DNA from 4 places in the Cytobacillus spartinae genome. Region 4 is predicted to be linked to each of the others. Evidence: predicted binding sites of a transcription regulator. Region 4 holds the regulator's gene; each other region holds the start of a gene.
The links. Region 4 encodes Rex, which represses fermentation and respiration genes when NADH is low (regulators of the CRP and FNR family bind a similar motif). Its sites were predicted from a motif close to TTGTGAAATATTTCACAA; they were not measured.
Positions count from the first base shown of each region.

Region 1: the regulator Rex is predicted to act here: its motif matches at 3,778-3,795, upstream of ACFYKX_RS14720 (AtpZ/AtpI family protein).
Region 2: the regulator Rex is predicted to act here: its motif matches at 3,019-3,036, upstream of pflB (formate C-acetyltransferase).
Region 3: the regulator Rex is predicted to act here: its motif matches at 2,883-2,900, upstream of ACFYKX_RS06970 (YwiC-like family protein).

Region 1 covers NZ_JBIACK010000007.1:87,953-93,507, reverse strand. The annotation lists gene upp (uracil phosphoribosyltransferase) at 1-100, shown strand, start outside; gene ACFYKX_RS14730 (nuclease-related domain-containing protein) at 357-1,325, shown strand; gene ACFYKX_RS14725 (S8 family serine peptidase) at 1,451-3,673, shown strand; gene ACFYKX_RS14720 (AtpZ/AtpI family protein) at 3,975-4,196, shown strand; gene ACFYKX_RS14715 (ATP synthase subunit I) at 4,203-4,580, shown strand; gene atpB (F0F1 ATP synthase subunit A) at 4,601-5,311, shown strand; gene atpE (F0F1 ATP synthase subunit C) at 5,386-5,555, shown strand, end outside.
Region 2 covers NZ_JBIACK010000001.1:528,977-534,531, reverse strand. The annotation lists gene pflA (pyruvate formate-lyase-activating protein) at 1-631, opposite strand, end outside; gene pflB (formate C-acetyltransferase) at 707-2,932, opposite strand; gene ACFYKX_RS02540 (cupredoxin domain-containing protein) at 3,439-3,894, opposite strand; gene hutU (urocanate hydratase) at 4,064-5,555, shown strand, end outside.
Region 3 covers NZ_JBIACK010000002.1:198,368-203,922, reverse strand. The annotation lists gene argC (N-acetyl-gamma-glutamyl-phosphate reductase) at 1-985, opposite strand, end outside; gene ACFYKX_RS06975 (Crp/Fnr family transcriptional regulator) at 1,346-2,038, shown strand; gene ACFYKX_RS06970 (YwiC-like family protein) at 2,102-2,824, opposite strand; gene ACFYKX_RS06965 (respiratory nitrate reductase subunit gamma) at 2,970-3,389, opposite strand; gene mobB (molybdopterin-guanine dinucleotide biosynthesis protein B) at 3,554-4,078, opposite strand; gene ACFYKX_RS06955 (molybdopterin molybdotransferase MoeA) at 4,072-5,337, opposite strand.
Region 4 covers NZ_JBIACK010000022.1:4,164-9,718, reverse strand. The annotation lists gene ACFYKX_RS25755 (EAL domain-containing protein) at 1-1,360, shown strand, start outside; gene tatC (twin-arginine translocase subunit TatC) at 1,408-2,154, opposite strand; gene ACFYKX_RS25745 (twin-arginine translocase TatA/TatE family subunit) at 2,267-2,455, opposite strand; gene ACFYKX_RS25740 (redox-sensing transcriptional repressor Rex) at 2,556-3,212, opposite strand; gene moaC (cyclic pyranopterin monophosphate synthase MoaC) at 3,243-3,737, opposite strand; gene ACFYKX_RS25730 (ABC-F family ATP-binding cassette domain-containing protein) at 3,935-5,555, shown strand, end outside.

The DNA of each region.
Region 1 (5,555 bases), on a different contig from region 4:
TGATATCTATATCGCTGCATTAGATGAGAAGCTGAACGAAAAAGGCTACATCGTACCAGGTCTAGGTGATGCTGGTGACCGTTTGTTTGGAACGAAATAATGATTGTGGTAGCTAGCCCTTTGCTGAGGGCTGGCTTTTTATTTGAGGAGTTTAATATCCGCATAAAAGATGAAAACTGCCGCATAAACCTCCCATTTTCCCGCATAAAGGTTAGAAATTGCAGCATAATTCTAGATAATGCCGCAGAAACTTCTGAAACCGCCACATAAAACAAAAATGATATGCTCCTCTTCAAAATGATGCAGGAAAAAATAATATATTGTTGAAGTAAATACTAACTAAAATAGTAGGAGTGATGCGTTTGATCATAAAAGAAAGAAAAATTCCTATAATTATTCACCAATTACAAGCGCTTTTACGAAGGCTTCCTGTAAACCATCCTAAAAGGCCAATGATTGAAGAGGATTTAGCTAAAAGGTTGGCTGGATATCGTGGTGAACAATCGCTAGATTACCACCTTCGATTTTTAGACCAAGATCAATATAAAATCTTTCATGACTTGAGGCTCATTAATCAAGATGCATTCCAAATCGATGTCCTCCTACTTTCCTCGTATTTCGTCCTCCTCTTAGAAGTTAAGAATATATCAGGGACCCTCTTTTTTGATAAGTACTCTAACCAACTAATTAGAACACTTGATGGTATCGAAACTGGTTTTTCAAATCCTGTCAGCCAAGTGAAAAGGCAAACGTTACAATTTCAAAATTGGTTAGAAAAGAATAAGTATAAAAACCTCCCTGTCGAGTATCTTATCATTATTAGTAACCCCAGCACTGTTCTAAAAAAAAACCCTGGCAATCATCAGCTCTTTAAGCGCGTCGTTCATAGTGAATTGTTGATGGATAGAATTAAAGATTTTGAACTCATCTACAAAAATGAACAACTTGAAAAAAAGGATCTTAGAAAACTTAGTAAACTTCTTCTTCAAGCAAATATTCCATTACACCAAGATATTTTCCAATATTACAACCTAACACCAGATCAACTTATTTTAGGAGTTCAATGCCCATCATGCCGATATGCACCTATGGAGCGAGCTTTTGCACGATGGTATTGTACAAAGTGTCAAACCTCAAACAAAGATGCCCATATTCAAGTAATTAATGACTATTTTTACTTAATAAAAAGAACGATAACAAATCGTGAATGTCAGCAATTCTTAAAAATATCATCTCGAAATATAGCCCATACTCTACTTACCTCCATGAACCTCCCCACCACAGGCTCAAAAAAATCAACCCAATACCATCAACAACCCCAATAATGCATACTTTTTCCACTACATGAAAACCCTATTTGAAAGGTAGAAAAATTTAGGTTGTAGAGGGATAAGTATAGCTTAATCAGTTTATATCCAACACAATCATCACTTCCGGGGGTGCACACAACTTGAAAAAAATCCTATTCCTTCTATTAATAATAGCAAATCTTTTTTCATCCTCAGTCTATGGGCAATCCAGGTTAGAACACCCTCCGATTCCAGAAGAGTCACCTGCAGAAGAAAAAGTAGCAATTGTGACTTTGCCAACCAAATTAACCCAATCTGAAATTCAAAGGCTCCTTGAACCATATCCTGACGTAAAGCTTCGCTACATATTTGAACATGCTTTAACTGGTTTTTCAATCAAGGGCTCAAACGAATCCATTCGAGAGCTGAGTAAATCTAATCAAGTAGCTACCATTTCGCCAGTAAACACCTACAAAGTTGAAAAGGTGGAGGAAAATATCCGCATTATTGGAGGAGAAACCGTAAGAGGCTATTTTGACCTAAAGGATCATAGGTTAACCGGGAAAGGAATTAAGGTGGGAGTAATTGATACAGGTATCGATTATACACATCCTGACCTCAGACGTAGTTATGGTGGTGGGCGTGATTTAGTAGATAGTGACGATGATCCGATGGAGACGAAAAGCTATATTGGCCAAAATACACTTCACGGTACCCATGTTGCCGGAGTCATTGCGGCTAACGGAAGAATTACCGGTGTAGCTCCTGATGCAAAAATTATTGCTTACCGAGCGTTAGGGCCTGGAGGGACAGGGACAACGGAGCAAGTGATTGCAGCAATTGATGCGGCTATAAAGGACAAAGTCGATATTCTAAACTTATCACTTGGAAACACGATAAATGGTCCAGACCTGCCCATAAGCTTGGCTTTAAACAAAGCCGTCGACAGTGGGATAGTCGCTGTAACGTCCTCAGGAAATTCTGGACCCAATATGTGGACAGTTGGATCGCCGGGAACAGCAAGCAAAGCTATTTCGGTCGGGGCATCGACTCCACCGCTAAAGATCCCATATGTAAACATCGACGGCGTAGAAGAGGCCATTCGCTTGGAACCGATGCAAGGCGCCATCCTTTGGGATTTAGATCGCTCCTATCAAATTGCTTTTGGTGGATTGGGAAAAAAAGAAGAGTTAAAGAATGTAAAAGGCAAAGTGGCATTAATAGAACGCGGAGAGATTACATTTACTGAAAAAGCAATGAACGCACATGAAGCAGGTGCAAAAGCCGTTATCATCTACAACAATACAAAAGGAAGTTTTATTGGGAATTTGGAGGGAAAAGTAGATATACCGGTCGCAACAGTATCTAAAAATATAGGGCTCAGCATAAAAAAATTAATTAAAAATAGTACCCCATATGTCCGTACCCATTTAATAGAAGAGAAAGATTTAATGGCAGATTTCAGCTCGCGTGGTCCCGTAACCTCAACTTGGGAGATTAAGCCTGACGTTGTCGCACCGGGTGTAGCGATAAATAGCACGATTCCAGGAGGATATTTAGCGTTACAGGGAACTAGTATGGCTGCTCCTCATGTAGCTGGAGCGTGTGCATTAATTAAGCAAGCACATCCTGATTGGGGACCAGATGAAATTAAAGCATCCATCATGAATACAGCCAAACCTATTCGTGATGAAAAAGGAAATCCCTACAGCACATACGTTCAGGGGGCTGGTAGGATACAAGTAGATGCTGCCATAAACACTAACACCCTTGTTAGTCCAGCTTCATTGCAATTTGGAAAGTTCAAGATTTCTGACCAGCAGCACGAGCATACGCAATATATAACGATACGCAATGTTGGTGAAAGGGCAGAGAAATACTCCATATCTGTTCCTAAAAGTGCAAAAGGAATCAAATGGGAGGTTCCGTTATCCTTTACGGTTGGGCCTAACGAAAAAAAGAAAATAGCTATCAATATGTCTGTTGATCCAAGTGTTTTTAATAAAAAAATCCAGGATGGTCATTTGGAACTTCAGGCGGGGTCCCAATCTATTTCAATCCCTTACTTATATGTATTAGAAGAACCAAACTATCCAAGGGTCATGGGGTTTGATTTTGGATTGGGAGATCAGAAGGGGACTTACCGGTATGAAGTATATTTACCAGGTGGGGCTGAAGAATTTGGAATCGCATTATTTGATCCAGACAATTTTCGGTTTATAGGATTTCTAGATTGGAAGAGAAATGTAAGTAAAGGTATGGTTAAAGAGGAAGTAAAGCCGGAAAACTTGCCGATGCCAGGAGTATACTTGGCGAAAGTCTTTGCAATAAAGGCAGGACAAGAGGACACAATTGAAACAGCAATAATGATAATTAACCGTTAAGAAAGCTGAATAGAACAAGTATCTTCACTTTTTCAATATGAAAAAAAAAGAAAAAGTGAAGATATTGTGAACGACTTTCTGATAGAAAAATTTAACGGATTTAATTGTGAACTTTTTCACTCGAAACGCATTGACATTGACATTTGCCTATTGTATGCTTACAAAGGGCATAAATGATAGGGTTTACAAACCTTGTGTAGTGTAAATTACAACATCAGCATATTGCTTATGTTGGGAGTGAAAATCCTACCATTACCTCTAAGGCCCATCACCATTCTCTTATAGAGAGGATGCGTTCAAAATGAAACAAAGAAACCGTCATCCATTGCAAGCAATGGCACTGATGTCCGCGATACTTTCTCAATTAGTCGGGTCTGTCTTAGTGGGAATTTTCCTAGGAAGATGGCTTGACCGAACCGCAGGAACCGAACCACTATTTTTAATTATCGGATTGCTAATGGGGTTAGCAGCAGGTGTTTTCGCTATGATCCGTCTAGTCCAACATTTTTTCTCAGGAGATTAAACAACAATGCCGGAATTAAAAGCAATCTATATCAGGCAACGTAAATACATATTCTTATTGTTGTCACTGTACGTTCTTGGCTGGGGTTTCACTTCATATCAAACTATTTTTTTAGGGCTTATTCTCGGTACAAGCTTAAGCCTATTTAACTTGTGGTTGCTCGCAAGAAAGACGGACAAGTTTGGTGAAGCAGTTGCGAAAGGTGAAAAAGTACGATCACTAGGTATGCTATCAAGGATGGCTACAGCAGTTTTAGCTGTAATGCTTGCGCTTGAATATCCTGATAAGCTTCATTTATATAGTGTTATTTTTGGATTAATGACATCTTATATTGTCATTATGATAGATTTTTTTCTGCAAGCTTTTAATTCACGTAGTAAATAGCGGGAAGAGAGGTGAATACTGTGCATCATAAAGCTCCATTAGTAGATTTTATGGGCTTAACCTTTAACTTATCAAACATATTGATGATTACTGTTGCAAGTGCAATCGTTTTTATCATTGCTGTTCTTTCTACTCGTACGTTGGCCATGAAACCAACAGGATTGCAAAACTTCTTTGAATGGATCATGGACTTTGTAAAGAATATCATCAATAGTACGATGGATTGGAAAGATGGCGGAAGATTTCACATTCTAGGTATAACTTTAATGATGTATATCTTCGTATCAAATATGTTAGGACTACCGTTTGCGGTCGTTTATGACGATTACTTATGGTGGAAATCACCAACAGCCGATCCAGTCGTAACGTTAACTCTAGCGGCGATGGTTGTAGCGTTATCACATTATTATGGTGTGAAACTTAAGGGAGCAAAAGAATACGGTCGAGAGTTTGCAAGACCTATGTGGTTCTTATTCCCGCTTAAAATTATTGAAGAGTTTGCAAACACTTTAACTCTTGGACTTCGTCTTTACGGTAACATCTATGCAGGAGAAATCCTTCTAACGTTACTTGCAGGAAGTCTTGCTGTAGGAATAGGCGGTCATTTAGCAGCCATAATTCCAATGTTAGCTTGGCAAGGATTCTCGATTTTCATCGGGGCAATCCAAGCGTTTATCTTTACCATGTTAACGATGGTTTACTTGGCTCACAAAGTGAGTCATGACCATTAATATATACCTGTTCATTTAATGAACAAACATTTTCAAAAAAATAATTTTTTTATACATTAAGGAGGAACTTTATAATGGGTCTTTTAGCAGCAGCAATCGCAATCGGTTTAGCAGCACTAGGTGCTGGTATCGGTAACGGTCTTATCGTATCAAAAACAGTTGAAGGTATCGCTCGTCAACCAGAAGCACGTGGTATGCTTCAAACTACAATGTTCATCGGGGTAGCGTTAGTTGAGGCGATTCC
Region 2 (5,555 bases), on a different contig from region 4:
TATAAACACCAAGCTTATGGTAGGGGAGGACCTCTACTTTTTCAACATTGGACAGGGTTCCAATAAAATCACCTAATTTACGTAAATCTTCCTCGTCATCCGTAATAGATGGTACAAGAACATGACGGACCCAAATGGGTACGTGGTGATCGGAGAGAAAATGCGCAAATTCAAGGATATGGTCATTCGCCATTCCAGTTAAATTAATATGCTTTTTTCGATCGATATGTTTTAAATCTAGGAGAACAAGATCTGTATACTTTAACAATTCCTCCAGGTTATTTTGGAAATGTTCCGCATGCGAGAAGCATCCACCTGATGAATCAATAGTTGTATGAATTCCAAGGTCTTTACATTTTTTAAACAATTCAATTAAGAAGGGAACTTGAAGAAGTGGTTCGCCGCCACTTACTGTAATCCCGCCGCCTGAAGCATCAATAAAAGGAAGATACGATTTCAAATCATCAATGATATCAGAAACAGACACTTCCTTGCCAGTCCCAATTTCCCATGTATCTGCGTTATGGCAAAATTGACAGCGCAAAAGGCACCCTTGGGTAAAAACGACGTAGCGAATCCCTGGACCATCAACTGTTCCGAATGTTTCGATAGAATGTATGTTTCCGTTCATGATGAAATCTCCTCCTGTTTTAAGAAAAGGGGGAGCGCATTTGTTCATACGCTCCTTACACTTGTATTATTATTGTTACATCGATCCGTGGAATGTTCTGTTAATGACATCAAGCTGTTGTTCTCTAGTTAGTTTAATAAAGTTAACAGCATATCCAGACACACGAATCGTTAGTTGCGGATATTCTTCCGGATGTTCCATAGCATTAAGCAATGTTTCTCTGTTAAACACGTTAACATTTAAGTGGTGTCCTTGTTTAATGGAGTATCCATCAAGAATGCTTACAAGGTTCTTAACTCTGCTCTCATCATCTTTCCCTAAAGCTTTTGGCACGATTGAGAACGTGTTAGATATTCCGTCCAGGGCATAGTTATAAGGTAATTTTGCAACAGAAGAGAGGGAAGCGAGTGTTCCTTTTGTATCTCTTCCATGCATCGGATTTGCACCAGGAGCGAAAGGCTCACCAGCACGACGGCCATCAGGAGTATTACCTGTTTTCTTACCGTAAACAACGTTTGAAGTAATGGTTAAGATCGACATCGTTGTAAGAGAATCACGGTACGTTTTGTGTTTGCGAAGTTTACTCATAAAGCGTTCAACCAAATCTACTGCGATAAGGTCTACACGATCATCATTGTTACCGTATTTAGGGAAATCGCCTTCAATTTCAAAATCAACGGCAATTCCATTTTCGTCACGAATTGGTCTTACTTGAGCATACTTAATCGCACTTAAGGAATCAGCGACAACACTTAGACCTGCGATACCTGTTGCCATTGTACGAAGAATTTGTGAATCGTGTAGTGCCATCTCAATTCTTTCGTAGCTATATTTATCGTGCATGTAATGAATGATATTTAATGTGTTAATATATAATCCAGCTAACCAATCCATTGTTTGATCAAATTTCGCCATCACTTCTTCGTAATCTAATACTTCAGAAGTAATAGGGGAGAACTCAGGTGCAACTTGAATTTTATGCTTTTCATCTTTTCCGCCATTAATAGAATAAAGCAGGGCTTTTGCTAAGTTCGCACGAGCGCCGAAGAATTGCATTTGTTTCCCAATTTCCATTGCAGAAACACAGCACGCAATTCCGTAATCGTCACCCCATTCAGGTCGCATAATATCATCATTTTCATATTGGATGGAACTTGTCTCAATTGACATTTTTGCACAATATTCCTTGAACCCTTCAGGTAATTTGGTTGACCAAAGAACCGTTAAATTTGGTTCCGGTGCAGGCCCAAGGTTTGATAAAGTGTGTAAGAATCGGAATGAGCTCTTTGTGACTAATGAACGACCATCTGTAGCCATCCCACCGATAGATTCCGTTACCCAAGTAGGGTCTCCGCTAAATAATTCATTATAATCTGGTGTACGAGCAAATTTTACTAAACGTAGTTTCATGACGAAGTGATCAACTAAAGCTTGAGCTTCCTCTTCATTCATTAATCCGCTTTGAAGATCTCTATCGATATAAATGTCTAGGAAAGTTGAAACACGACCCAAGCTCATAGCTGCACCGTTTTGTTCCTTAATCGCTGCAAGGTAAGCTAGGTATAACCATTGGAATGCTTCCGTTGCATTGCTTGCTGGTTGCGAGAGATCAAACCCATACATCTCGCCAAGTTGTTTTAATTCTTGTAAAGCACGAATTTGCTCAGAGATTTCTTCGCGTAAACGGATGATTTCTTCACTCATCACTGGTGTAGTACCTGCTAAATCCTTTTTCTTTTCTTCTATTAAAAAGTCCACTCCGTATAGAGCTACACGGCGATAGTCACCGATAATACGACCACGTCCGTATGCATCTGGTAACCCAGTGATAATTCCGACTTTACGAGCCAGCTTCATTTCATCTGTATATGCGTCAAAAACACCTTGGTTATGAGTTTTTCTAAAGTCAGTAAAGATTCTTTCTATTTCTTTGTTTAACTCGAAACCATATGATTCACAAGCTTGTTGAGCCATTCTAATGCCGCCATAAGGTTGAAGGGAACGCTTAAATGGTTGATCCGTTTGAACTCCAACTACCTTTTCAAGATCTTTATTTAAATAACCAGGACCATGAGAGACAATGGATGACACAACCTCAGTGTCCATATCAAGAACTCCACCGTTTTCACGTTCTTTTTTCGTTAATTCCATTACTTGTTTCCAAAGTTCAGTTGTTGCTTCTGTAGGACCTGCTAAAAAAGAGTCGTTCCCTGTATAAGGAGTAAAGTTTTTTAATATAAAGTCTCTTACGTTTACTTCTCTTTGCCAACTACCTGCTGAAAAACCTTTCCATTGGTCCATAATGGTCCACCTCTTAATTCATTTTTATATATTTTTGAATATAACAGTTGTTACAATTACATCTTACTTAAAGTATAACAGTTTTAGTGTGAAGAACATCACATAATTAAACTTGTATTTTGACATTATTATGAACATTGACTTAAAACAAATAATAACGAGGAGAAAAGCACTAGGTATTTTCTTTGAATTTGATTTTGTGTACTATAATGAAATATCATTTTTTAAAAACTGTTATACAAAACACTATCGAATTTGATAACACTATTGTAACGTCATTAATAGTGTAAAAGTAGAGGGGAAAAGCCGTTTCATTTGGAGATATTTTGACAATTGATAATGATTATAAAGAAGGGGAAATATGTTTACATATATGGAAAAATATGTATTAGATTTTGTTGCAGAGGGGGGTGAAAGCTAGTAGATTTTATTTCTGTTCTAAGGAAGCAAAGCCAAAGGAGGATAAAGTCGCAACCTTATCCTCCTTTTAAAATGGTTATGAATGATTAGTCTACCACGATATAAGCAATCATCGGACCGTTACTATCTTTATCAGGGTGTGTTAGACAAATTAATCGATAAACTCCTTCATCTTTTAGCTGTAAATCAACAACGGTTTCTTGTCCTTTTTTGACAGTCCCTTTAATATCAGTTCCTTCAATTATGAAAGGATGCTCAGCTCCGTTTACACCCCAAATTTTCAATTTAACTTTTTCGCCTTTCTCAACGAAAATTGTCCCAGGGTCCCAACGGTAAGCTTCAATTTCCTTTCCATCATCCGTCTTGGATTTAAATTCTCCCGTAACCATATGAATTTCTCTAACTTTACTCTCTTTTGCCTCCTGATTAAAGGCTGTCACAGAATCTGAATTTAGGTAAAACCATAGCGTCGCTGTCGCTGCTGTAAGAAAAATAAGAAAGACAAATACCAATGAACTTCTTTTTAACACTAAAAAACGCATAACTACACCTCCATAGATTGTCCACTACTAACATATGCCAGGTAGGAGTAAAAACTTGTCTATATATTTTAGATTTTTTTAAGAGTTGAAATAGACTTCAATTGATATAAAACGCTCCTGTTATTAATAGATTTAACCATAAGCTATTTTTTAAAGGAGCGATTTCGAGATGGTACAAAAAAGGAAGATAGAAAATTTTAAAGGAAGCAATCTCCATGCAAAGGGATGGGTTCAAGAAGCCGCTTTAAGAATGCTGATGAATAATTTAGATGAAGAGGTAGCTGAAAGACCTGAAGACCTAGTTGTATATGGTGGAATCGGAAAAGCAGCCCGCAACTGGGAGTGTTACGATTCGATAAAAAAATCTCTTCTCGATCTAGAAGAGGATGAAACTTTACTTGTACAATCAGGGAAACCTGTTGGCATTTTCAAAACACATGCAAATGCCCCTAAAGTGCTAATCGCAAATTCCAACTTAGTTCCTGCTTGGGCGAATTGGAACACCTTTCACGAGTTAGATCAAAAAGGTTTAATGATGTATGGTCAGATGACAGCTGGAAGCTGGATTTACATTGGAAGCCAAGGAATCGTCCAGGGAACTTATGAGACGTTTGCAGAATTAGCGAGGCAGCGATTTAATTCATCATTGAGAGGCACCATTACATTAACTGCAGGTTTAGGTGGCATGGGTGGTGCACAACCTCTTGCTGTAACGATGAACGACGGAGTATGTATCGCAATTGAGGTTGATGAATCAAGGATTGAGCGGAGGATCCAGACAAAGTATTTGGATGTAAAAGCAGAAAGTCTAGAAGAGGCTATCCGACTAGCTACTAAGGCAAAGGATGAAGGAAAACCTTTGTCTATCGGCTTGCTAGGAAATGCTGCTGAACTACTTCCGCAAATGCTGGTTCTTAATTTCATCCCAGATGTTTTAACAGACCAAACATCTGCCCACGACCCACTGAATGGATACATTCCTAAAGGATATAGTCTGCAACAGGCTGAAGAATTACGAAAACAAAGCCCTGAAACGTACATCTCGTTATCGAAAGAAAGTATGGCTACTCATGTTAGAGCCATGCTCAGCATGCAGGAAAATGGAGCAATAACGTTTGATTATGGAAACAACATCCGTCAAGTTGCTAAAGACGAAGGAGTTGAACATGCATTTGACTTTCCTGGGTTTGTTCCGGCTTATATTAGACCATTATTTTGTGAAGGAAAAGGCCCGTTCCGTTGGGTAGCATTGTCGGGGGATCCTTCAGATATCTTTAAAACCGATGAGGTAATACTTCGCGAATTTAAGGATAATGAGAGACTTTGCAAGTGGATTCGAATGGCTCAACAAAAGATTCAATTTCAAGGATTGCCTTCTAGAATTTGCTGGCTCGGCTATGGAGAAAGAGCAAGGTTTGGGAAAATCATCAATGACATGGTAGCAAACGGGGAATTAAAAGCACCTATTGTCATTGGGCGTGACCATCTTGATTCAGGTTCCGTTGCTTCTCCAAACCGGGAAACAGAAGGAATGAAGGATGGCAGCGATGCAGTTGCGGACTGGCCAATCTTAAACGCATTAATTAATGCAGTTGGAGGGGCAAGTTGGGTTTCCGTTCATCATGGAGGTGGCGTCGGGATGGGGTACTCCATCCATGCTG
Region 3 (5,555 bases), on a different contig from region 4:
TCATGATATTTGCATTTTGAACCGCCTGACCAGCAGCACCCTTCATTAAATTATCAATAACTGATACTATCGTTAGTCTCCCGGTCCTCTGGTCTACATCCAGCCCAATATCACAGAAATTCGAGCCACAAACTTCCTTTACTGAAGGAAAGTTTCCTCTTGGTCGTACCCTAACAAAGGGTTGTTGATCATAAATATCCTTATACAAATCTATAATCCTATCTGTCTCCCATTCTTTTAAAAGTTGAACATACATGGTTGTCATAATCCCTCTGGTCATTGGCAAAAGATGAGTACTAAATGTAATTGGCTTTGCTTCTCCAATCCAGTCTTGTAGTTGCTGCTCGATTTCAGGGGTGTGCTGATGTTCATTTACTTTGTATATTTTAAAGTTCTCATTGACCTCGGCATATAGAGACCCTTTGTTTAACCCTCTACCTGCACCAGATGTTCCAGACTTTCCATCAACAACAATACTCTTTAAATCAATCAAACGATTTTTCACAACAGGTGCTAGCCCTAAAAGAGTTGAGGTGGGGTAACAGCCGGGATTCGCAATCCATTGAGCTTGTTTAATCTCCTCACTATTCCATTCACTTAAACCATACACCGCTTCATCTGTAACATGTTTATTAAGAGGTTCTTTTCCGTACCAAAGCTGGTAGTCATTAGGATTTTTCAACCTCAAATCTCCCGAAAGATCAATGATCTTTATATTTTTATCGATGAGTTGACCCACTATTTTGCTTGAAACTCCTGATGGGGTAGCAAGAAAAACCAGCTCACTTTCTTCCCCAATTCGGTCATAATCAATTTCTTCAATATTTTTATTTATTAATCCGAAAAGATGCGGGTACTCATTCCATATCGGAACTTCTTCTTTTGTGGAATGAATAGAGTGTATAACGAATTCAGGGTGCTGATGTAAAATCCTGAGTAACTCAACCCCTCCATATCCAGTTGTCCCTACAATAGATACTTTCATTACTTTCTCCTTCCCAAAAGAACTGTTATGTATATTTAACCACATTCATAAATTTTTATACCAAATGTTTCTCTTATTATAAAAACTTGAAATGATAAAATCAACCAATTTTTATAAATATTATAAAAACTTAATAAAAATACAATTTGCCTTAATACGAAAACAAAAGGAAAGATTGACAACTTTTTTACATTTCTAATATATAAATAGTAAATTCACATAATTTGGTTGACTGTATTCTTATTAAACTTTAAATTAAATGTAGACTAATATTGTTACTACTTACTGTATATTTTTTCCACAAGAGTTATAAAAAACCACAGTACTTATTATTTCTCCTCAAACAAAGGTGGTTAGAGAATGCCGTCATTCACTGAAGTATCAACAGAACTACAAGAACTTCTAAAAACTGTTCATCATATACGTAAAATGGAGAAAGGTGCTTTCCTTTTCCAAGAAGGTTCTTCCGCTCATGAACTCTTTATTGTTATAAGTGGAAAAATCCAAATGAGTAAAATAATCCCTGATGGTCGGGAACTCACTTTGCGAATGTGTTCTGAAGGGGAGTTAATTGGTGAGCTTACGCTTTTTTGTTCAGCTGAAAAGTATGTGCTGAACGCTAAAGTGATTGAAAGCGGTGAGGTTGCAGTTATTTATAAGAGTGAACTTGAGAATAAGCTTGCTGAAAACCACGTATTAGCACTAGAGTTTATGAAGTGGATTAGTCAACAGCACCGTAAATCTCAAACGAAATTTAGAGATCTTGTATTACATGGTAAAAAAGGAGCTTTATATTCCACATTGATCCGTTTATCCAATAGTTATGGAAAAGATACAGAAGAAGGGATCTTAATTGAAACACCTCTTACCAATCAAGAGCTAGCTAATTTTTGTGGAACATCACGTGAAGTAGTCAATCGTTTGTTGAGTGAACTTAGGAAGAATGACATTATCTCCATTGACAAAGGGATTATTACCATTCACGATATTGACTACCTGAAAATCGAAATCGACTGTGAGAACTGCCCTATCGAAATTTGTAATATAGAATAAGAAAAGAACCTCGGCTTAGTGCTTCACAATTGGCGAGGTTCTTTTTATTTTATTTATGGTATCTTAGGCGAAAATTAAAACAACCGAAATGACGATAAAGAAGAATGATGCATTTACAATTTCAAGTATTCCTACTTCTTTTGCAGATAACGGCTTTCCATAAAAGAAGATTGCACGGTATAGACTTGGAAGAAAAGCAAGTGTAATTAACCATTGTCCACTAAATAACCATACAATTGATACCAGTACATGATACCCCCATGATAAATATTTGAATAGTTGATTCTTTTTCTCTCGTATCATTGTTTTCACATAAAATGTGCTACCTACAAAGAATAAGAAGGTGGTTACAAAAGCAAGTAAAGCCAATGAATGAATATCAGCTGTCACTAAGTAACTGCTAGCAAGCCCTGCAATTCCAAATACAGTGATAGCACTAAGATCATTTAGAAACGCTCTTTCTTTATTCTTGCTAGAAAAATAAGCGTTAATAATAAAGAATGGAAACATCGCTATACCAAAATAGATGATTGAAGGTCTGTGAACCAAAGGAATTATTAGTAAAATGAGTGCAGGAATCAAATAAATTAACGTCCATCTCATATAAAAAGGAATTTTTTTCTTTTTAAATAACAATAGCATTGGATATGTGGCTAAATATAAGAATAGCCAACCTATAAAAAACGGGATATGCTCCCAAATAAAGCTTGTTGATATCACTCCAAGCCAAAATGGTATGATTAACATTGCCCAAGCACCATGCTGTTTCGGTAAAAAAAGCTTCATCTTACAACCACTCCTTGTACTTGACTATCTATAATATAGTGCAAAGAAATTATCTAGTAAGTGAAGCACATCACAAATTTGCGAACGCCACACAAGTGTCATATTTGCGTGATTGTACGAAAAAAACCACCAGGCACCTGATGGTTTAACTACTTCTCTTTAGTATGTATTTTTTAAAGTATCGATGTGGTCTCAAAAAATAGGAAATCTGTCTTGAGAACGATAACATCAATAAAAATGTTAATAGAAGCATTAAATGAATGCGAGAAAGGTAGGAAATGTTTTTAATCAGTTCCATATCCGGTGCTAAGGCAATTAAACTCACAACCCAATGAAATAACCGTAAAGGCTCATCTGAAATACTATAAAATATAACAACACCTATCCCTGAAAGAATACTTAATGTCATTAAACTCCATACCGTGCGCCTTAAAATTGGATTCTCCTCCATTATAGAACAGTGTTCTTCATGAATCTTTGTTGCGTCAATCTGCCACACGATTCCCATCCCTAGTATCGCTACAACAGAATACGGATAAATAATCCATAAAATGATGTGAAACATTTCCACAATTCTCACCTCCAGCTATATAAACAAACATAATAGGTCCCCTTGCCTATCATTTTAGCTTGGAGGTATGGTTGAAACAGTGATAAAAGTTACATATATGACAAATTTCGAAACTTTTTTTAACTTTTTTATGAACAAGATGATCAAATTTGAAGCAATTATGAATTTATTAATTGATTTTTTAAATACTGCACAATCCAGTCCATCCCTAACGACTGATCTACATGGTAAGAAGGTTTATTAAAGGTTCTTAAGTCTTGAAGTTCCTGTTCCCAATAAAAAATTACCTCTATGCCTGTAAGTGTTTTTATGAGTTGAATATCATCATCTCTTCTTACAATCACCGCTTTTGGGAATTTTTCATGTTTATGCCCTTCAATCAAGATCACATCGGGAGAAAAAATTGATAGCAACTGTATTTTTTCTTCTAACGACCAGTTTTGTCTTTCTGCATGTAAAATCAACCGCCCCTCCCCTTCCACTAAGGAAGCGGTGGCCCCTGATTTTACATGTTGAGCAGAGTCTTTTCCTTCGTTAAGTTGAGGCACTCCACCATGACCATGATGCTTAATTGTAACTACGTTTATCCCGTTTTCATTCAATTTTTGTAGGAGTTTATTTACAAATGTTGTTTTCCCACTATTTTGAAAACCAACAATTTGAAAAATAACCGGTCTTACCATGGCCATTCGCTTCCAATATGATCCTCCAACAGAAGAACATCTACAAGGTCTCCTTTTTTAAATCCTCTCGTTCCCCCTGGTAGGATGGCTAATGAATTCGCACCCGCTAAACTCATCACAATGTTAGATTTGTCTACTCCACTAGGCGAAACCACTAGCTTTCCATCCAACACAGAAAACTGGCTCCTTACAAAACGAGTAAATGGATTTGCCTTTGAGAAGTCTTCCCAAAGCACTGCTTTTTCCTTTCGTAAATGAGGCTGTTTTGTGAAAAGCATCGTTCTAATAATGGGTCTTGCGAATAGTTCAAATCCGACGTAGCAGGCCGATGGGTTGCCCGATAGCCCAAATAAAAGTGTATTTTCATAACTTGCTACCGTTGTAACACTCCCCGGTCTCATAGCCACTTTATTAAATAATACTTCTGCACCTAGTTTTTCATAAATAGCAGGTAAATAGTCAAAGTCTCCTACCGAAACGCCCCCAGTTGTAATGAGGAGATCCACTTTATGAATCGCGTCTTTAACTGCTTGATAACAGGTTTCAAACTCATCAGGAAGCTTACCAAAATAAAGAGCTTCTGCCCCCACTCTTTCGATTTGAGCACAAATCATATGGGAATTACTATTTCTTATTTTTCCTTCGACTAATTCATCCTCTACTTCTAATAGTTCAGTACCCGTTGCAAACAATCCAATAACAGGTTTCTTAGCCACTGGCACTTTCGCATACCCAAATGTAGCTAACACTGCTTGTATACCTGGATTGACTTGCGTTCCCTTTCGGATGAGAACTTCCCCCTTCTTAGCGTCCTCTCCTTTAAAGGAAACATTATCACCTTTTTTATAGGACCTTTTTATCGTAAAGAAACTTTGCCCATGTCTCTCACTTGATTGTGTTAATTCAAGCATAATGACAGCATCACAATCATGAGGCATTTGCGCACCCGTCATGATTCTAACTGCTTGAAAGGGGCCTATCTCTTTGTTCGTAACAGCACCTGCACCAATATGGTCAACTACCTCAAATTCAACAGGATTTGTTAATGATGCTTCTATAGTATCGATTGAACGTACGGCAAACCCATCGTATGGTGCTCGATCAAAATGAGGGACATCGCTTGTCGCAACAATGTCTTCCGATAAATAGCGTCCAAAACTTTCATTAATTGATACATATTCTATTTTCCCTTGCAGCTTATGGTTCATTACTCTTAAAACGGCTTCGCCGATTGGAATAGGCTTTCTCATTTCTACCAAAACATCCATCTCCCTTTTAATGCTCAGGTCTCCTTTAATTTCATACCTTCTAATATTATAAACCTTACACAAAGATGACTAACATGACAAACTTAACAATTTGTACAATTAGCGTTATTTTTTCCTAATCAAGAGAAATTAGTGTACACGCTAATTAGAAAAGAATTCTTTTAAGTGTGATGAGCATCACCACATGAATTGCTAATATCCATTATTCT
Region 4 (5,555 bases):
TTTAATTTTTGCCTATGAATCTTTACATCATTCTGCCTATCATGATTATATTACGCAGCTTCCAAATTTTCGTTTTTTCAAAGAAAAGGTCGGACAAGCAATTCAGAAGAAAAACAACGAAGAAGAATCATCCTTACTTGCCGTGTTGTTTCTCGATTTGGATCGATTTAAGAAGGTTAATGACTCTCTAGGACATGATTTTGGGGATTTACTTTTAAAAAACGTTGGGGGACAAATTCGTGACTGTATCGGTCCTGATGACATTGTCGCAAAGATAGGAGGAGATGAGTTTCTCATTCTTTTACCTGCCATCAGTGAAGGCAAGGACGCTATCCAAGTCGCTGAAAAAATCGTTCAAACCATCAATAAGCCCATTATCATAAACGGGTATGAAATCCTTACCACAGCAAGTATTGGGATCTCCTTATACCCAACAGATGGCGAAGATGTGGAGTCATTGATTAAACATGCAAATTTCGCTATGTTTAGGGTTAAAGAACTCGGGAATACGTTTTCCTTGTATTCACCTATTGTTGAAGATCTAACCTACGAAGAACTAGTATTTGAAAATGATCTTCGAAAGGCCATTGAGCGTAATGAGTTCATGGTATATTATCAGCCGAAGGTTAACGTTCAAACAGGAGAATTAACAGGCGTTGAGGCTCTCATTCGTTGGAACCATCCAGAAAAAGGACTTATCTCACCAGGAAAGTTTATTCCAATAGCGGAGGAAACCGGATTAATTGTTCCGATTGGAGAATTTGTTTTAAGAACTGCTTGTAAGCAAGTGACAGAATGGAAGAACAATGGTCTCCCTACTTTGTCTATATCTGTGAACTTATCTACTAGGCAATTTTTACAATCAAATCTTATCAATATGGTTGCTTCTGTCCTAGAAGAAACCGGGCTTGAGCCGCATTTACTAGAACTAGAAATTACGGAGAGCATGACAATAGATGTGAAACAGGCGATTCCGGTTCTAAATGATTTGAAAAAACTTGGAATTAAAATAAGCATTGATGATTTTGGAACTGGATACAGCTCTCTCAACTATCTAAAGGTACTACCTATCGACCGTCTAAAGATTGATCGTTCCTTTGTAAAAGATATTGCAAGCAATCAGGCAAATGCTGCGATTGTTTCGACCATCATTACAATGGCACAAAATTTAAACCTACTAGTTATTGCAGAAGGCGTAGAGGAAGAGGATCAAGTAGTGATTTTACAAAAAAATAACTGTACTGAAATACAAGGTTATTTCTTTGGACATCCCCTTCCCCCTGAAGAACTAGAAGAGAAAATTGGCGAGATTCAAGTTCGAGCGATTAAGTGGGCTAAACAACCGACAGAGATAAGTTAACACATTAAAGTGGCCATCAGAATTTTACTTCTGATGGCCTTTATTGTTTATATTTCCTCTTCTAAAATCTGTTCAGCCTGCTGGGCTTTTTTATAAGCAAATCTCGAAATTAATATACTCACTTCGTACAGGATTAGTAGCGGCACTGTAACCATCATATGAGATAAAAGCTCAGGTGGCGTAATAAATGCTGCTATGACAATCAGAATAAAGTAAGCGTATTTTCGAACCTTTGCCAAGTACATAGGTGTCACAATTCCTAATCGCGTTAAAAACATGATAATAACGGGTAGCTGAAACAGTAATCCAAATGGAATCGTCAATTGGAATAGGAATTGAAAGTACTCATTAATTCCAATTACCTGATTAATATCTAATCGGTTTGCGATTCTCGTCATGAATTCGACGACAAATGGAAACAAAATAAAATAAGAAAAAGCAATACCACTAATAAATAGAATAACGGATATTGGAATGTAGCTTAGCGTCACTTTCCTCTCTTTTTCATACAAGCCGGGACTTATAAAAGCCCATAATTGATATAAAAGAAAGGGTGAAGTCATAACAAATGCAATCAGAAAAGCAAATTGCATATAAATCTTGATTGGATCTGTCAGACGAAACGCATTCATCGTAAGTTCTTTTGCTTCATCAGCTTTCTGCAAATAGACGATTAACGGCTCCGCAATAAAGAAACTTGCAATTGTTGCAACGAAGAAGAAAACGACCGAAATAACAAGCCGTTTTCTTAACTCGCCAATATGTTCAAACATCGTCATATCTTTATGACTCATTGTATTTCATCCTAACATCACATAAAAATAAGTATTCACCGTACATATAAATTAATAAAGGATAAAACTTATGAAAATCTGGAATTAAGCTCACCTTTATTTGTATAAAAATTTAATTTGTGTCGCTCTTATTTTCTTTTTTTGTATCGTCATCATCATCTGCTAAACCTTTAGTAGCGTTTTTAAATTCACGTAAAGTGTTCCCTGCTGCTTTACCTAGCTCAGGTAACTTCTTAGGACCAAATATTAATAAAGCAACGAACACAATAAGTATGAGGCTTCCCATACCGATATTCATCATCCTGCCTCACCTCCCTCATTCTATCATAACGGATTTATTACTATCTTCAACTATTTTATATTGGTTAATTCTTTTTGCACTTTACTAGATTTTCGTGATTTTATTCACTATCCTCGGCTTCAACGCCATAGTGCTTCAGAAAATAAACAAGTGATTGCAATTCAACAGCTAAATCAATATGATGGACCCTAATGAAAGATGGTACTGTTAACCTTGCCGGTGTGAAGTTTAATATTCCCTTTACATTAACTTGTACAAGACGATCTGTAATGGACTGGGCAAACGTCGATGGAACCGTCAGAATAGCCACTTGAACATCTTCCTTCTCGATTACCTTCTCTAAATCATCCATATGGTGAATAGGAACATCGCCTATACTAGTACCTACTTTACCGTGGTCAACGTCAAAAGCGACTTCAATTTTTGTATTATTATTCTTTAAGAAATTGTAATTTAAAAATGCTGTACCTAAGTTACCTACACCGATTAATGCTACTTTCGTTAACTCATCTTGATCTAGCGTTTTTCGGAAGAAAGATAGTAGATAATTTACATTGTATCCATAACCCTTTTTCCCTAAAGCTCCAAAATACGAAAAATCCCTTCGGATTGTTGCTGAATCTACTTTCACCGCTTCACTTAACTCAGCAGAAGAAACTCTTTGTTTTCCTGATGAGTGAAGGTTTTTTAAAAATCGATAATATAGAGGTAACCGCTTTGCCGTTGCTTGCGGAATCTTCATTGTTTCATTATTCATCCGAAATCCCCCGCCCGTATTTTAATTGGCTTATTTTAATCTATCTTCTCTTTTAAAATCCCCATTTTTACCGCCAGTTTTTTCAACTAGATAGGTTTTACCTATCACCATTCCTTTATCTACAGCCTTACACATATCATATACAGTCAAAGCACAAGCAGATGCTGCTGTTAGCGCTTCCATTTCCACACCCGTGTTCCCTTTTGTCTTTACAGAAGCTGCTATGAAAAGGGTGTATTGATCCTCTTCTTGTTCCCATGTGAATGAAATGTCAATCCCAGTCAAAGGAATAGGGTGGCACATTGGGATAATCTCTGATGTTTTTTTACATGCCATAATTCCAGCCACTTGCGCTACAGCTAGAACATCTCCTTTTTTCATCTCATTATTGGTAATTCGATCGTAAATCTCTTTATTTACCGTTATACTAGAGTTAGCAATGGCCGTTCGAACTGTCTCTACTTTATCACTCACATCGACCATTTTCGCTCTACCTTCATTATTAAAGTGGGTAAATTCCCCCATCTTACAACACCTCACTCAAATCATACACTATTTTACCCATTCTGTAAGTAAAGATTGTACTATCCTTCACAATAAAAGTTTACTACGGCTTTGCGTAATATTGATAGTTAACAGGAATTCGATTCCTTTCATTTACTTTTATTGCTCTACTCCTTTTATTACGTTAAACTAACTCTAGAAATATAGAGGTGAAAGTTATGATATTACTGCAAGTGAACCAATTATCAAAATCATACGGTGCTGACCCTATTTTAACGAATATAAAGCTAGAAGTGCAAACGCGTGACCGAATTGCTTTAGTAGGTAGGAATGGAGCGGGGAAATCAACTCTACTTAAAATCATTGCTGGGCATATGTCTAAAGACAGCGGGGACATTATTAAGCCAAAAGAGGTAACCATTGGTTATCTTGCTCAAAATACCGGTTTAGAGTCAGGTCTCTCCATTTGGGATGAAATGCTTACTGTATTTGAAAACCTTAGACGCCAAGAGAAAGAACTCCGTAAACTCGAAGAAGCCATGTCTGACCCTTCTTCCTTTCAGTCGAGTGAATACGAACGGATTCTAAAAGAGTACGATCTATTGCAAGTTCAATTTAAAGAAAATGGTGGTTATCAGTACGAATCAGATATTCGTTCTGTTCTTCACGGACTTAACTTCCATTCCTTTGATTACTCGACTAAAATAGATAGCTTAAGCGGTGGGCAAAAGACAAGATTAGCTCTAGGTAAGCTGCTATTAAAAAAGCCTGATATTCTAATCTTAGACGAGCCGACAAACCATTTAGATATCGATACGCTTTCCTGGCTTGAGCAGTATTTACAAGGATATCATGGAGCCATTTTAATTGTTTCCCATGACCGATATTTCCTAGACAAAGTCGTCAATCAAGTATACGAGATATCCCGTAAGCAAATTACAAAGTTTACTGGAAACTATAGTGCTTACCTTGACCAAAAAGCAGAGAATTATGAACGTGATATGAAACAATATGAAAAGCAACAAGAAGAAGTAGCAAAGCTTCAGGATTTTATTCAACGAAACCTTGCACGAGCTTCAACAACTAAAAGAGCTCAAAGTCGACGCAAAAAGCTCGAAAAAATGCAATTAATGGATAAACCTCTCGGCGATGAAAAGTCAGCCAACTTTTCTTTTGAAATCGAAAGACAAAGTGGCAATGATGTACTTAAAGTTGAGGATCTTGCTATCGGATACAACGGTGAAAAAGTATCCGAACAAATCTCTTTCCGTCTAACAAGGGGAGAAAGCATCGCTCTAGTTGGACCAAATGGGGTTGGAAAATCAACTCTTTTAAAAACCATTGTTGAGACACTTCCCTCAATTTCTGGTGAAATCCATTATGGTTCAAATGTAGGAATAGGTTACTATGACCAAGAACAGGCTAAACTCACCTCTAATAAAAGGGTACTAAATGAACTGTGGGATGACTATCCACTAAAAAATGAAAAAGATATTCGAACCATCCTAGGTAACTTTTTATTTTCAGGCGATGATGTATTAAAAATTGTTTCATCCTTAAGTGGTGGAGAAAAAGCTAGATTAGCATTGGCCAAACTTATGATGCAAAAGGCAAATTTCTTAATATTGGACGAGCCAACCAACCATCTAGATTTAGATAGCAAAGAGATACTAGAAAATGCATTGATTGACTACCCCGGAACAATTCTATTTGTATCTCACGACCGTTATTTTATTAACCGAATTGCAACAAAGGTTCTTGAACTAAGCAATAATAAAGTAGCAGAATTCTTAGGTGACTATGATTACTACATTGAGAAAAAGCTAGAACAGGAAGAAC